Regions from separate parts of the Alishewanella maricola genome, predicted to be linked through region 2. Evidence: predicted binding sites of a transcription regulator. Region 2 holds the regulator's gene; each other region holds the start of a gene.
The links. Region 2 encodes sigma-54, which starts transcription at its own class of promoters, with help from an activator protein. Its sites were predicted from a motif close to GTTGGCACGNNNNTNGNNT; they were not measured.

Region 1 (3,286 bases), on a different contig from region 2:
TACGGGTGCCATTGATCACACTACGTTCTCTGCCACAGAATTACGCTGCTTTCCATATATAGCCATTTGTTTGTATATGTCTGCTGCTGCTATGTCTTATAAAACCAAACGTTATTATGGTTTCGTGATGATGGAGCCTCGCTTAGCAAAAAGTTTAAGTTACGTAGGGATTAAATTTCATCAACTCGGTGATGCGGTTGAATATCACGGTTTACGTGCAGCATACTTTATTGATTCGCGTGAATTACGTAAAACGCTCAGTGGTGGCTATCAATCATTATTAAAATCGGTTGAACACGAGTTATTTGGTGAGTTATCAGAAGAAATGTTGTTAGAACCCAATGAACGCTTACTAGGCTGGAGCCTTTAAGCTATTCGTTTAACAAGGAAAGGGTATGTTTGATTATAACCGCGCGTTTTCTCGTAATCTCGGTTGGGTTACAGAAACCGAGCAACAACAGCTAAAACATTTCAAAGTGGCTATTGCTGGGTTAGGCGGGGTAGGTGGTGAGCATTTACTCACATTATGTCGTTTGGGGGTGCAACGTTTCAGTTTGGCTGATTTTGATCAGTTCGATGTGCATAATTTTAACCGACAGGCCGGTGCCAATATTCACACTGTTGATGAAGATAAATTAGCTGTGATGGCGAGAATGGCCGCCGAAATTAATCCTGATGCTGAATTAACGTGTTTTGAGCAAGGGGTAACAGCTGAAAATGTAGATGCATTCTTGGCTGATGCCGATATTTACGTTGATAGCTTAGATTTTTTTGCTTTAGATGCCCGCAAATTGTTATTTAAACGCTGTGAAGAGCTCGGCATACCCGTTGTTACGGCAGCACCTTTAGGAATGGGCTGCGCTTTTTTAAGCTTTATGCCAGGTAAGATGAGCTTTGAACAATACTTTTGTTTTGAAAACCACAGCCGCGAAGAACAACTCCTACGTTTTTTAGTTGGCGTATCGCCAGCCATGCTACAACGCGATTACTTGGTAGATGACAGCCGCGTCAACTTTCGTGAAGAGCGGGGCCCTTCAACTGCTATGGCAGTAAAACTATGCTCTGGTATCGCAATAACCAACACCCTAAAAATCTTGTTAAAAAGAGGGCCGGTGATCAGTGCTCCTTACGGTATACATTTTGATGCTTACCGCAATAAATTTACTAAAACATGGCGGCCGTTTGGTAATAAAGGTTTGCTGCCGCGCATTATGTTGTTTATTGCCCGCCGTATCGTTCTGAAAAAATAAGAGCGCAAGTTCCCAATCAATAAACGCTGCTAAATGCCCCTATTGCGTGGCATTTAGCAGAACGAAATCGCCCTAAAAATCCTACTTTAAACACCGCTGTGTTAGCGTTTCCCCTTAGCGCCAATACCGCATTTTGTATTATTAGTAAGTACCTTGGGTTGTTTTGCGCGAGCACCAATAGGTAAAAAGCTCTATTGTTGTTGAAGAAGGCTTATTACTTTTTATTATGAAAAATCGTTTATTTAACCAGCAATATCGATTTAGCTACTCCGAGAAAAACTCCCAGAACGGCTATTTTTGTCAGGATAATTTACAGATTTTGTTTTGATTTTAAGTTGGATTTTTTAAGTTGTTGTTTATAGGCGTCTTTTATTTCTGGCACGCGTTGTGCATTAACTGGAGAGAGTTATTTAATTTTTTGAAAGGAACAAAAAATGAAAAAGTTCACAGTTTTAGCAACCATAATGGCTGCAGGTTTATTTGCTAGTAATGTTAATGCTGCACCAATCAAAATTGATGCGTCTGCTGTTCCTGGTGTCGTAGGTGCAAGCATGACTGATGCATTCGAATTTTTAACATTAGGCACTTTCAATCCTTTATCTATTTATACACCGTCAAATCCAATGATGGGTATTCAAACTGGCGATGCGGTTAAAGATGTTGGTACGGCAAATATCAGTGCTTTAAACCCGTTAGCTTTTGGGGACAACACCGGTGGTTTCCTCACTAATTGGGGTATGAAAGTTAGTTGGAACTTAGCTGGTACTGCAGTTGTTATTCCAACTCCAATTAGTGCTCCAAACACTACTTATTTAGGGCAGTTTAATGCCGGTACAGTAGCATTTAGTATTTGTAGTACTCCTTCTGTGTGTACAAATGTACTTAACTTAAGCATTACTGGCTCACAATTAAACGACCCACTTTCAGGCGCGGTTGGTATTGAAGTTTTCGGCAAAGTATCATCAGCAATGGCTGGCGTGTTCTTTGATGCATCAGGCACTGACTTCGCCACTAAAATCGGTACAGGCGAAATGGTTTTTGGTATCGCAAGCAGTGATATTTTTGGTGTACAAAATGCGCCAACTTCAAACTTCTGTCGTGTTGGTAATACAGCAACAGGTGCTTTAAAAGCGGGTGCTGCTGCAGGTGATTTATGTCGTTCAACAACTTTAAACTCTGTTGACATTGCTTTTGTACCAGAACCTGCTTCATTAGCCATCTTAGGCTTAGGTTTAATGGGCATGGGTTTCTCAGCTCGTCGTAAAAACAAAGCTACTGCATAATAGCTTTAATTAGATGATAAAAATCCGGCACAGGTTGCCGGATTTTTTTATATGTGCTTCTTAATAATAAAAACAGCTTGCGGTATGCATTTTTCGTTGAACCTTTACTAATTTGCTTTGTTAAATTCTTATCTTGATGCCGTTTTAATTTCTTATTCACGCCATAATATACAATCACTTAAGTTGTAATCTTATTTAAACGCCTGCCTTAATAACTTTGGTTAAATCGCTAAACCAGCGTCTTGATCTAGTATGCTTAGAGCTTTAGCCATAACGATTTAGCCATCGCAAAATCTCCATGTAATGGCATCGTTTTTTTGCTTCGAATGTTCAACGACTTAAACTAATGCTGTTTTAACGCATTCTTACTTTGAATAAAAACAATGGCATTGTAAATATGGATGCTTTTAATGAAGGGTATTACCGTGGAAGAATTAAAAAAACCTCAGAAAAGGTTGCTGGTATTGGTAACGCTTATTATCAAATATCGACCACACAGCCATAAGCAACAACATGACTGAGCAAAACTGGTATTTGTTAGACCTGTTTAAGCGCTTATGTGTAGTTTAGGTGCGATAGCCTTGAGCTTAAAAGTGACGAAGATAATAACAAAAAAGCACCGAAACAAACCTTTGATTAGGTGCGTGTTCCAGTGCCTCTTTGTTTAGTAAGTAGCGTTAATTGGTTATTTTACGTTGTAACGCAGCTTTTTTGTCTTGGTACTCCGGTGCATCACTCACAGTTCTAAGCACA
Region 2 (3,286 bases):
ACAAGGACAATCCATGAAGTTAGTGGTCTCGCACCTCGCCAAAAGCTATAAAAGCCGGCAGGTAGTGAAAGATGTCAGCTTAGAGGTCAATGCAGGGCAAATCGTCGGTTTATTGGGCCCTAACGGTGCAGGTAAAACGACAACCTTTTACATGATTGTTGGCTTAGTTCCCTCGGATAAAGGCACCATTACCCTCAACGAGCAAGATATTACTTTTGCTCCGATCCACCAACGTGCCCGCGCCGGCATTGGTTATTTACCGCAAGAAAGCTCGATTTTTCGTAAATTGACTGTGCATGAAAACTTATTGGCCATTTTGCAAACCCGCAAAGATTTAAGCACGCAACGCCGCGCTGAAATTGCCGATGATTTATTAGAAGAATTTCATATCGGCCATATCCGCAACAGTTTAGGGATGGCGTTATCTGGTGGCGAGCGTCGTCGGGTTGAGATCGCGCGAGCATTAGCCGCTGATCCCGCTTTTATTTTATTAGACGAACCGTTCGCTGGCGTTGACCCGATTTCAGTACTTGATATCAAAAAAATCATTCAACACCTCGCCCAACGTGGCATTGGTGTTCTCATTACTGACCATAATGTGCGTGAAACGTTAGATGTTTGTGAAATCGCTTATATTGTCAGTCATGGCGAACTGATTGCAGCCGGTTCTCCGCAAGATGTTCTAGCAAATCAGCAGGTGCGTGATGTATACCTAGGTGAGCAATTCAGGCTATAGTAAAGAAGATAGAACGCAACTGCGCATTCAGGAGAGAATTACAGGTACATGAAGCCCTCTTTGCAACTCCGCCTAGGACAACAGCTTACCATGACGCCACAACTGCAACAGGCGATACGCCTATTACAGTTGTCCACCATTGAGCTACAGCAAGAAATACAGGAAGCGTTAGACGCGAACCCGTTACTCGAAGGCGATGATGATTTCGAACGTCAGCCAGATGAGGTTGATCACAGTCTTGGCAATATCAATCGCGATACCCTTGACGATCCACGCAACAAAAACTCAGAGCAAAAAGACGCAGCCGATCGCGATACCAGCGATGATCTGAATCAACAAAACATCCAAGAAGATTTACCGCTAGATAATAACTGGGATGATTTAGTCAGTGCCGCCCCTGTTAGCAGTGGCAACATGCCTGATGACGATATGGTGTATCAGGGTGAAACCAGCGATACCCTGCAAGATTATTTACGTTGGCAAATGCAACTCACGCCCTTTTCTGAAATCGACCGGGCTATTGCTGAGATCATTATTGAAGCCATCGATGACAATGGTTTTTTAAGTATCAGCTGCGAAGAGATACTCGACTCACTGCAATCTAACGAGGTCGAGGCCGACGAAGTTGAAGCCGTGATTAAACGCATTCAATTATTTGATCCGGTCGGGGTTGGCGCGCGCTCGGTGCAAGAGTGTTTACTGGTGCAGTTACGGCAGTTTGAGCCAACTACCCCCTATTTAAATGATGCAAAACTCATTATTAGCAACTATACCGAATTTTTAGCGAATAGAGACTTTCGTTCTTTGATGCGCGTGACTAAACTCAAAGAAGAAGAGTTAAAGGAAGTCATGCAGTTGATCCACAGTTTAAATCCACGGCCTGGTGCTGATGTGATTAAACAAGAGCAGCAATATGTTATTCCTGATGTCACGGTGACAAAAGTAAAAGGTCGCTGGCAAGTCGAATTAAACGCTGACGCTATGCCCAAAATACGAATCAATCAGCAATATGCGGCGATGAGCAAAACCGCTAAAAATACCGCTGATACGCAATTTATTCGTTCGCACTTGCAAGAAGCTAAATGGTTTTTAAAGAGCTTAGAAAGCCGAAACGATACTTTACTCAAAGTAGCCAATTGCATTGTGCAGCAACAACAAGCCTTTTTTGAGCATGGTGAAGAAGCCATGAAACCGATGGTATTGAATGATGTTGCAGAAATGGTCGGTATGCATGAGTCGACTATCTCACGCGTCACCACTCATAAATATATGCATACACCACGTGGAATTTTTGAACTTAAGTTCTTTTTCTCCAGTCATGTTAGTACAGAGAGTGGTGGTGAATGTTCTTCCACTGCCATTCGTGCTTTTATTAAAAAATTGGTGGCGGCAGAAAATCCGGCAAAACCGCTAAGTGACAGTAAAATGGCGGAGATTTTGTTAGAACAAGGGATAAACGTGGCTAGGCGAACTATCGCTAAATACCGCGAATCGTTGTTTATTCCGCCGTCAAATCAACGAAAGACCCTGCTGTAAGTGTCTTAACTAAAAGGAAGAGTCTATGCAAATCAATTTAACAGGCCGTCACGTCGAAATTACCGAAGCCTTAAAAGATTATGTCGAGAATAAATTTGCTAAGCTAGAGCGTCATTTCGAGAACATTAATAATGTACATGTCATCTTAAACGTGGAAAAATTACAACAGATTGCCGAAGCTAAAATCCATCTCACCGGTGGCGAAGTGTTTGCGGTGTCTGAGAACGAAAACATGTATGCTGCGATTGACCAGTTAATAGACAAACTCGATCGGCAGGTCATTAAACACAAAGAAAAACTGTCACGACACTAAGACATTATTATGAATTTAAACGCAATGTTAGCGGAGAACTGCACGAAAAGTGCAGTTCTATTTAACAGTAAAAAACGTATCCTCGAATATATCGCCGAACTGGCTCACCAGCAGCTTCCCGAACTATCTGAATACACCATTCTTGAAGCCTTAATGACCCGTGAAAAACTCGGTTCAACCGGCATCGGTGGCGGTATCGCCATTCCTCACGGCAAACTTGACTGCGTAACTCAACCGATTTTGGTGTTTGTGGTCAGTAAAGACCCTATCGCGTTTGATGCGATAGATAACCAAGCCGTCGATATTTTTTGCGCTATTTTAATACCCACTGAGCAATGCCAAACGCACCTAAGTACGTTATCCGGTATTGCCAAATTGTTGAGTCAGAAAGACTTAACCAAAAAAATCCGCCATGTCGAGTCAGATGAACAACTGTATCAGCTACTACTCGACTATAGCCAAAAAACAGGTGAGTCATGAAACTACTCGTCGTCAGTGGTCGCTCAGGCTCTGGCAAATCGGTTGCTCTGAGAGTCATGGAAGATCTCGGCTATTACTGCGTCGATAATCTCCCGGTTAATCTATTACCGACCCTAGCTACTGCAGTAATGGGCCAATACGAACGCGTTGCCGTGAGTATTGATGTACGTAACCTACCCAGTGATCCCGATGAGTTATCAGACATTTTGTCATATCTGCCG
Region 3 (3,286 bases), on a different contig from region 2:
AAGGGCCAGATAGCCCGCTCAAAAGACCTTGGCACGGCTTTTGTACTCATTGGCAGCGCCGCAGCATTATTGGTGTTTGGCAAGATGCTAGCCATGGCAGTGCTCACCATTGGTCAGCGCATGTTACGGTTGGATGAAAAAGATATTTTTGAAACGAATTCCATGTTCACTGCCTGGGGCGATGCGGGTGGCGAACTCATTATGCCTTTAATCGGCATATTTTCTCTCATCCTTATTGCCGCGTTTTTAGGTAATACCTTGTTAGGAGGCTTTAACCTGAGTTGGCAAGCTGCAGGCCCCAAAGCCAGTAAAATGGACCCATTGAAGGGCTTAAAACGCATGTTCGGCTTACAGGCCTTGGTAGAGCTGGGTAAAAGCTTTTTAAAAGTGGCAGTAGTGGTGGGTGTGGCCTTTTTTCTCTTAAAGCTGTTCTTTATGGATATTATGGCGCTGTCTTTGATGAGCGAACCAAATAATATTGAATCAGCGTTATATTTCTTAGGATGGTTGTTTTTAGGGCTTTGTGCCAGTACCTCGTTAATTGCTATCGTCGATGCCCCTTATCAAAAGTGGAATCATGTGCGGCAGTTAAAAATGTCGCTACAAGAAATTAAAGACGAGCATAAAAACTCGGAGGGTAGCCCAGAGATCAAGGCGCGGATACGTCGCACGCAAATGCAGATGTCGATGAAACGGATGATGCAGCAAGTCCCCACTGCGGATGTTATCGTCACCAACCCAACGCATTATGCGGTGGCGTTAAAGTATGATCAAGGCAAGTTCCGCGCACCGGTGGTGGTGGCCAAGGGCGTCGATGATATCGCCATGCATATTCGAAAAATTGCCAATGGCCATAAAATCCCGGTGATTGAATCACCGGCGCTAGCCCGTTCGATTTATTACACGACTAAACTTGATCATCCGATCCCCGAACAATTATTCGCGGCCGTGGCGCAAGTGCTCGCTTATGTTTTCCAATTACGCCTGTATCGTAAAGGCAAGGGCAGTCGGCCGAAAAATCTCGCGAAAGAGCTACCCATCCCTGATGAATTTAAACACTAACCACGAATGAGCGCCGCGTGCCGATAAAGTGTCGGCACGGTTTTATCGCTCATTTAGCTGCTTTTCAATAACCTCACCTGATACTGGAACGTTTATTGCTTTAGCCTGTTGTTCCGTCATTAAATTGTCAGGTTATCCATGCAGTTGAGCCAGCTTTACAGTAAATTTGATCGATCCCAACTTCAACACCTTAAGGGTGTCGGCACGCCAGTCTTAATTTTGGCGGCATTGGCTATGGTGGTATTACCGCTGCCACCTTTTATGCTGGATGTCTTATTCTCTTTTAATATCGCGCTGGCGCTGGTGGTGTTGCTGGTCACCATCTATACCAAACGGCCGTTAGATTTCGGTATTTTTCCCAGCGTGATTTTAATTGCGACCATTTTACGTTTAGCGCTTAACGTAGCCAGTACCCGTGTCGTGTTGTTGGAAGGGCATAACGGCGGCGATGCGGCCGGTAAAGTCATTGAAGCCTTCGGCTCGGTCGTGATCGGCGGTAACTATGCCGTGGGTATCGTGGTTTTCCTGATCTTAATTATTATCAACTTTGTGGTGGTGACCAAAGGTGCCGGTCGTATCGCCGAAGTGTCTGCACGTTTTACCTTAGATGCGATGCCTGGTAAGCAAATGGCCATTGATGCCGATTTAAATGCTGGTTTAATTACCCAAGAAGAGGCCAAGGCACGCCGCGAAGATGTGACTAACGAAGCCGACTTTTATGGCTCGATGGACGGTGCCAGTAAATTCGTAAAAGGCGATGCTATCGCCGGTATCGTTATTTTGGTGATCAACCTGATTGGTGGCTTGTTTATCGGCATGATGCAGCACGATCTGAGTTTTGGCGATGCGATGGAAATTTATACTTTACTAACCATAGGTGATGGCTTGGTTGCGCAGATCCCGGGTTTATTGTTATCGATTGGTACTGCCATTATCGTCACCCGCCAAAACAAAGAAGGCGATCTGGGCAAGCAAATGACTAGTCAGTTGGGTGATAACACCCATGTGTTGTTTGTCGCCGCTGGCGTGATGACGTTAATGGGTATTGTGCCCGGCATGCCACACTTTTCATTCTTATCCTTAGCAGCGTTATTGGGCGGCGTAGCTTGGTATATCAAAAAACTGGCCAGCGAAAAAGCGACAGCCTTGCAACCGCGCGCAGCTACGGCTGGCCAACCTAAGCCTGAATCACAAACTGTGAAAGAGATCGGTTGGGACGATGTGCATGGCGTTGATACCATTGGTTTAGAAGTGGGTTATCGTTTGATCCCGCTTGTGGATAAAGCCCAGGGCGGCGAGTTGTTAAATCGGATTAAAGGCGTACGTAAAAAGTTATCACAAGAGTTGGGCTTTTTGGTACCGCCAGTCCATATTCGCGACAACCTTGATTTAGAGCCGAACAGCTACCGGGTGGCCCTGATGGGCGTAACAAATGGTGAGGGGGAATTACGCCACGATAATGAGTTAGCCATTAACCCTGGCCAAGTGTTTGGTACGGTAAAAGGTATTGCCACCAAAGATCCGGCATTTGGCTTGGATGCGGTGTGGATTAGTAAAGATCAGCGTGAACATGCTCAAACACTAGGTTATACCGTGGTCGATGCGGCCACCGTTGTTGCCACGCATCTTAGCCAAATTTTAACGAATCATGCCGCCAGTTTATTAGGCCATGAAGAAGTACAGAATTTGTTAGATATGCTGGCCAAGCACTCACCTAAGCTAGTGGAAGGCTTAGTCCCTGAAACACTGCCACTGACAACCGTAGTAAAAGTGCTGCAAAACTTATTACACGAGGGTGTGCCAATTCGTGATATGCGCACAATTGTACAAACTTTGGTGGAATATGGCGCGAAAAGTCAGGATGTTGATGTGTTAACTGCGGCTTGTCGTATTTCTTTACGTCGGCTTATTGTGCAAGAGGTGGTGGGCAGTAAACCTGAGATCCCGGTGATTACTTTTGCGCCTGAGCTTGAACAAATGTTGCATCAATCCATGCAGGCTGCGGGTAACGATGGCGCAGGTATTGAACCCGGGTTAGCCGATCGCATTCAGCAGTCATTACAAGAAGCGCATCAAAACCAAGAGTTGACCGGTGAAAGTGCCATTATGCTGACGTCAGGAATTTTACGCTCAGTCATGGCACGATTCGTGAAATACACTATCCCAGGACTACGAGTGTTGTCATATCAAGAGATCCCCGATGACAAACAAATTCGAATCGTTA

Region 1: the regulator sigma-54 is predicted to act here: its motif matches at 1,625-1,643, upstream of JAO78_RS07750 (PEP-CTERM sorting domain-containing protein).
Region 3: the regulator sigma-54 is predicted to act here: its motif matches at 1,145-1,163, upstream of flhA (flagellar biosynthesis protein FlhA).

Annotation. Positions count from the first base shown of each region.
Region 1 covers NZ_JAEINI020000004.1:128,178-131,463, forward strand. Annotated here, with positions in the region: gene JAO78_RS07740 (PEP-CTERM/exosortase system-associated acyltransferase) at 1-370, shown strand, start outside; gene JAO78_RS07745 (ThiF family adenylyltransferase) at 396-1,250, shown strand; gene JAO78_RS07750 (PEP-CTERM sorting domain-containing protein) at 1,685-2,533, shown strand; gene prsT (XrtA/PEP-CTERM system TPR-repeat protein PrsT) at 3,211-3,286, opposite strand, start outside.
Region 2 covers NZ_JAEINI020000001.1:60,979-64,264, reverse strand. Annotated here, with positions in the region: gene lptA (lipopolysaccharide transport periplasmic protein LptA) at 1-17, shown strand, start outside; gene lptB (LPS export ABC transporter ATP-binding protein) at 14-736, shown strand; gene JAO78_RS00310 (RNA polymerase factor sigma-54) at 785-2,272, shown strand; gene hpf (ribosome hibernation promoting factor) at 2,298-2,585, shown strand; gene ptsN (PTS IIA-like nitrogen regulatory protein PtsN) at 2,592-3,065, shown strand; gene rapZ (RNase adapter RapZ) at 3,062-3,286, shown strand, end outside.
Region 3 covers NZ_JAEINI020000010.1:56,987-60,272, forward strand. Annotated here, with positions in the region: gene flhB (flagellar biosynthesis protein FlhB) at 1-1,062, shown strand, start outside; gene flhA (flagellar biosynthesis protein FlhA) at 1,201-3,286, shown strand, end outside.